2 regions of the Exiguobacterium sp. s160 genome follow, and region 1 is predicted to be linked to the other one. Evidence: a T-box and tRNA genes for the amino acid it is inferred to sense, from the RefSeq annotation. Region 1 holds a T-box; the other holds one or more tRNA genes.
What was found. The T-box of region 1 lies ahead of ileS (isoleucine--tRNA ligase). A T-box ahead of a tRNA ligase gene usually reads a tRNA of that ligase, here a tRNA-Ile.

Region 2: it encodes a tRNA-Ile, which carries the amino acid that the T-box ahead of ileS (isoleucine--tRNA ligase) is inferred to sense. The anticodon was not compared.

Annotation. Positions count from the first base shown of each region.
Region 1 is NZ_JACSKK010000001.1:32,031-35,314, reverse strand. It holds gene ileS (isoleucine--tRNA ligase) at 1-1,371, opposite strand, end outside; T-box leader at 1,424-1,643, opposite strand; gene KNO86_RS00195 (DivIVA domain-containing protein) at 1,647-2,195, opposite strand; gene KNO86_RS00190 (YlmH family RNA-binding protein) at 2,215-2,985, opposite strand; gene KNO86_RS00185 (YggT family protein) at 2,989-3,258, opposite strand; gene KNO86_RS00180 (cell division protein SepF) at 3,263-3,284, opposite strand, start outside.
Region 2 is NZ_JACSKK010000001.1:679,527-682,810, forward strand. It holds gene KNO86_RS03565 (superoxide dismutase) at 1-153, opposite strand, end outside; gene KNO86_RS03570 (alpha-amylase) at 238-1,710, opposite strand; tRNA gene KNO86_RS03575 (tRNA-Ile) at 1,824-1,897, opposite strand; tRNA gene KNO86_RS03580 (tRNA-Met) at 1,905-1,978, opposite strand; gene KNO86_RS03585 (Na/Pi cotransporter family protein) at 2,086-3,284, opposite strand, start outside.

The DNA of each region.
Region 1 (3,284 bases):
GCCCCATGCACGTTGACGACTGATGACCCAGTCTCCACGGTCACGGACCATGTTGTAAAGACGTGTCATTCCCCATTCCGGAACCCAGTTCACTTCTTCGATTTCACGGAGCATATCTTCACGGAAATCTTTGATGGAAGCGAACCATTGCGGTGTCGCACGGAAGATGACCGGTTTTTTCGTACGCCAGTCATGCGGGTACGAGTGTTTGATGAACTTCAAGTTGAGCAAGTAGCCGTTCTCTTCAAGTTTCATCCCGATTTGTTTGTTCGCATCTTCATAGAACAATCCTTCGAAACCAGGCGCTTCTGCCGTCATATAACCACGGTCATCCACTGGGCAAAGAACATCTAATCCGTAGGCCTGACCGACGCGATAATCGTCTTCCCCGTGCCCTGGTGCTGTATGGACGAGTCCAGTCGCATCCGCTGTGACGTGGTCGCCGAGCATGACGAGCGACGTGCGGTCATACAACGGATGTTGGGCCGTCATATATTCAAAGTCGCGACCGTTCCATGAACCACTCACAGTGTAATCAGTCCAGCCGAGCGCAGTCGTCACTTCTTCAACGAGCGTCTCTGCGACGATATAGCCTTTTCCTTCGTGTTCGATGCGCGTGTACGTCAATTCATCACTCACTGCGATTCCGAGGTTCGCCGGGATTGTCCAAGGCGTCGTCGTCCAGATGACGAAATGATCGTCAGACGTCAATGTGTCTTTTCCGTCTACGACGCGGAATGCCACGTAGATGGCTGGTGATTTTTTATCGTAATATTCGATTTCAGCTTCTGCGAGTGCAGACTCCGAAGACGGCGACCAGTAGACTGGTTTCTTCCCTTTGTAGATGTATCCTTTTTCAGCCATCGTCCCGAACAAGCGGATTTGTGCCGCCTCATATTCCGGAAGGAGCGTGATATATGGATTTTCAAAGTCTGCAAGAAGACCGAGACGTTTGAACTGCTCCCGTTGCGAGTTCACTTGTTCCATCGCATATTCTGCACACTTTTCACGGAATTCAGCGACCGTCATTTCTTTACGGTTGACGCCAGCTTTTTGAAGGGCGTTCTCGATTGGAAGACCGTGCGTATCCCAACCTGGAATCATTGGAGACTGGTATCCGTTCATCCCTTTGAAACGGACGATGATGTCTTTTAAGACTTTGTTCATCGCATGTCCCATGTGGATGTCTCCGTTCGCATATGGAGGACCATCATGTAAGATGTATTGTGGTTTCCCTGCATTTTTTTCTTGCACCTTGTTGTAAAGGTCCATGTCTTCCCATTCTGTTTGCATCGCTGGTTCGCGTTTTGGTAAATTCCCACGCATTGCGAATTCTGTGTTTGGCATTAATAGCGTGTCTTTGTAGTTCATCGAAACTCCTCCATCAACATTTTTTAGAAAACAAAAAAACCAACCCATCCCTGATAGGGACGAGTTGGTTGACTCGCGGTACCACCCTACTAGTCTCACGTTCGTGAGACCGCTCTCGGTAACCGATAACGAGGTCAGGCGGTCACGCTTACTCTTGTTCAGCGTGACGACTCATAGGGGATACCGATTCGAGTCTTTCTCTTAGGCTCTCACCGTCCCTAAGTCGCTTCGTAGGTATGACTCGATCGACGCGTCCTACTCAACGTGTTGATCATTTATCCATGTTGTTCTTCATTCTGTGTGACTTCGTGGTCATTATACGCAAGTTCTGATCTATCGTCAAGAACCGTCTGCACAGGCGGCTCCCCGACAATCGTCTCCCACTCGGTGCTGTTTAAGAGCTCCATTTGGGCGTCGACGAGGACACGGAAACGTGTGCGATACAACTCGACTTTTTTGAGCATTTGAACGACTTCACGTTCTGCAAGTTGCTCTTTACGTGCCGCTTCTTCTTCACGAGCGTACGCTTCACGTTCCGCTTGTTTCAAGATGAGACTCGCTTCTTTTTGCGCGTTGTTCTTCACTTCTTCCGCTGCTTCTTGTGCGACGATGATCGACTTGTTCAATGTATCTTCCATCGAGGAGAAGTAGTCAATGCGAGCTTGCATATCGTTGACAAGTTCTTCATACCGTCGATTCTCACGAATCAATAGTTCAAACTCTTTAATGATTTGATCTAAAAATTCATTGACCTCATCGATGTCGTACCCACGAAAACGGGAAGAGAATTCTTTATTATGAATATCAATCGGTGTCAACGCCATTCGACTTTCCTCCTAAAATTTAACGTATGGTTCCATACTGGATTTTAATCTTTTCACGTTTGGTCGAACCAAGGATCTCCATCATCTTAATACGACCGTATCCACGGACGGATAAAAGATCATCTGGTTCAAGGATGAAGCTCGGATCTTCAATGACTTTATGATTCACTTTACAGTCACCGTGTTTCACGAGCGCCTGAGCTTTCTGACGAGATATGTTGAGTACCTCGCTCACAACCGTATCAAATCGCAACGAAGAGACGATGCCGAACCCTTCGACCCACTCTGTTTTCGGAACGACGAGTATGTCATCCTTCGCAACAGAAGAAATGCGAACTCTTGCTTTTCCGACACGTTCCAAGTTCATTTCGATGAACCCGACCGCTTCGCGGGTCGTAGCAAACTGGACGATCTCCTCTTCAAGGACGACGTCACCAAATTTTTGACGCTTCAACCCTGCATTGAGTAAAGTTCCAGTCACTTGTCGATGTGTCAGGTCAACAAATTTTGTCGGATATTCGATACGACGAATCTCAATTTCAAAATCATCGGTATTCAGCTCATAATACTCTGGCGCCAAAATCAGCCGACGTCGTTCAGCTCCTTCAAACCCGCCATCGTCGTGAATGACGAGCTGTTTACCGACAAGCTGTTTGACGATTTGCTGTTCGCGAGGGTCTAAAAAGTCCGTCAACTTCAATACATAGCTGTTCTCGACTTGTTGTACCCAATCCAACACTTGTTCAACGAACGCCCGTTCACTTGGTCGGTAGTGATCATAAACGCTCATACATCACCCGAAAATGGCAGCGATACCGGCTTGTGCCATCCGAAGCACGAACAATGCGACGATTGGAGAGATATCGAGCATGCCACCGATTGGTGGGATAATCCGTCGGAACGGTGCTAAAAATGGTTCACATAAAAACGATAAAATTTGTCCGAACATGGATTCACGTGCGTTCGGGAACCATGATAATAAGATATAGCCGATCAGGACCCAACTATAAATACCAAGCAAAGTACTTAACGTATTGCCTAAGGCAGGGATTACGTTTTCCATTCAGTTACCACCCTTTACTGTGAAGT
Region 2 (3,284 bases), 650 kb from region 1:
GTACTCCACGTCTTTTCCTTCGAGTGCATTGTTTACGTTTGTGACGTATGTGTTGTGGTGTTTCGTGTGGTGGATTTCCATCGTGCGTGCGTCAATGTGTGGTTCGAGTGCATCATATGCGTAATCAAGTTGTGGTAATTCAAATTTAGCCATTACTAAAATCCCCCTTAAAAGTGTTTTGAACAACGTTCGTTATAAATGTAACAGATTTGTGACGGTCGACTCAATTGTAATGCTTCACTCTACATCTTCTTCTGGTAACGCCCAGACTGAAATAGATCCCGCCGCCACTTTAAATACCCCAAATCCTTCATCATCAATCTCAATTTTATCTTCACGTGTATTCGTCAAGTCGACCCATGTTTCGCCAGCTCGCTCTTCCCCGACAAACATTTTCTTTTCAGCTTCATCTGAAGTTGAGATGAGAACGGCACATCCTGAACGCTCGATCTCCTCCACACCTTTGCGTACCCAGCCGATAACGTTTGCATCATCAAAGTAATCATCCTGTTCCCCATAAGCCTTTTCCCGACGAGCATAAAGAAGCGTGTCAATGGCGAGCTTCATCCCATCAGTCGGGTGAGGTCCGTCGATGCCGTAGTAATCCCCGTAGAAGACACATGGATAGCCATCTTTACGAAGCAAGACGAGACCGTATGCGATTTGCTTGAACCAATCTTTTACCCACGACTCGAGTGCCTCTTCCGGTTGCGAATCGTGATTGTCTACAAACGTCACTGAATGGAGCGGGTGTGACTGAACGAGCGTATCATCAAAAATGGTACGCATATCGAATGCGGCCCCTTCTTCTGACGCCTGATGTAATTTATAGTGGAGCGGAACATCGAATAAATCGACGTGGTAATCGATGTTATCGAGGAATTCACGGCATGCTTCCAAATCAGACTTCCAAAACTCTCCGACGAAATAGAATTGATCGCCTTTCTCTTCCCGCATCGTTTGACTGAACTCTTTCACGAAATCATAGTTGATATGTTTGATTGCATCCAATCGGAAGCCGTCACATTTCGTTTCCTCAATGAACCATTTACCCCAGTTCAAGACTTCTTCCCGAACTTCAGGATGATGATAATCGATGTTTGCGAACATCAAATAGTCATAGACACCGAATTCGTCATCGACATTGTCGTTCCATCTTTTGTTTTCTCCAACAATAAAGAAGATACCAGAACGATCTGTCGCCGCATCATAGTCGGTACCGTTAAAATGTGTGAAGTCCCATTTAAATGTAGAATACTTCCCATCACGAGCTTCATAATCAAACTTAGTCCATCCTTCGATTTCAAAAGGTTCTTCTGAAAGAACTTTCGTACGATCATTCTGATCCACTTCGAGCACTTCGAACTTCTCGGTCGCGTCTGCTCCTGCTTTATGGTTCATGACGACATCCATATAAATTTGCATCCCGAGTTCTTGCTGACAATAGGTTGTCGCTTCAAGAAGCTCTTTTTTCGTTCCGTATTTCGTGGCAATCGATCCTTTTTGATCGAACTCACCTAAGTCATATAAGTCATAGATGCCATATCCTGTGTCTTCGCCGCTTTGCCCTTTTGTGACAGGTGGTAACCAAAGCGCCGTAATCCCAGCTTTATTTAAATCTTCCGCTCTCTCTTTTAACCGCTTCCAATGTTTTTGATCCGCTTCGACATGCCATTCAAAAAACTGCATCATGGTGTGATTTCGTTCCATTTTGTCCGCCTCATTTCATATTTTTCAAAAAACAAAATGCTAACGACTATTTACCCACGAATTTTAGATTGAAAACAAAAAAACAACTTTCACAAAATGAAAGTTGTTTAAAATGGACCCTGTAGGACTTGAACCTACGACCGGACGGTTATGAGCCGTCTGCTCTAACCAGCTGAGCTAAGGGTCCTTATAAGTAGCGGCGGAGGGAGTCGAACCCACGACCTCACGGGTATGAACCGTACGCTCTAGCCAGCTGAGCTACACCGCCATGTTGTTATACAGTAATAATATACTGAATTTGCTCCATACTGTCAAGGGAAATTCCTTTCCATTGAAAAGAAAAGCACTCCAACACGTAGTTGGAGTGCCTCATCTTTATACCGTCACTTCGTTTGCATCTTCGAGTGTGATTTCCGTGATGTTCATAGCATGGTCACCGATACGCTCAAGGTTTGAGAGCATGTCGACGAAGAACATACCTGCTTGTCCATCACAAGCACCCGTGTTCAAACGAACAACGTGATTTTTACGGAATTGACGCTCGAGCATGTCGAGTTTCGCTTCCATTTCGATGACTTTACGTGCTTCAACCATGTCACCGCTCGCTAACGTCTGAAGTGATTTCTCTAACGTTTCGCGTGTGAGGTCATACATTTCAGTCAATTCTTTTTGAGCATCTGCTGAAAGTGTCACTTTCGTAGCAGTCTTATAGTCAATCAACTCAATGATGTTTTCAACGTGGTCACCGATACGTTCGATGTCGTTGATTGCATGCATGAGCGTCTTGTGCTCTTGTGATTCTTGCTCAGTCAAATCAACCGCAGCCAATTTCACAAGGTAATCTGTAATTTTCGCATTCAACGAGTTTAACGCTTCTTCGATATGCGCAGACTTTTCAGAGTGCTTCTTATCTCCTGTTGTCAAATAGTTGCGCGCTTCGTCGAGACCAAGTTTTGCGAAATCTCCCATGCGGATGACTTCGTATTTCGCTTGTTCCACTGCAATCGAAGGAGATTGCTGAATGAAGATTGGGTCCAAGTGCTGTGCTTTCGTATCGACGATTGAATCCTCACCAGGAACCAATTTCGTCACGATCCAAGCAATCGTTCCAATGAACCAGAATTGGACGAATGTATTGACGACGTTAAACGTTCCGTGAGCGAATGCAATTTGCATCTTGTCTTCAATTGCCAAGAAGTCTGTAATCCAATAAATATAGTTTGTGAACGGAATCAACAAGATCATGAAGATTGTCGTTCCGATTAAGTTAAAGATAACGTGTGCTGCAGCTGCGCGACGTGCGGCAACCGATGCACCGATTGATGCTAAAATGGCAGTGATTGTCGTACCAATGTTGTCACCAAATAATACTGGAAGAGCGGCATCCAAGTCGATTGAACCACCTGCATAGAGCTCTTGCAAAATTCCGATTGTTGCAGAAGATGACTGGACGATAACTGTAAATACTGTACCGACAATGACACCGAGGAACGGATTGTCACTCATTGATTGCGTCAAGTCGATGAAATACTCACTTGAGCGGAGCGGACGCATGCCGTCTCCCATCAACTCAA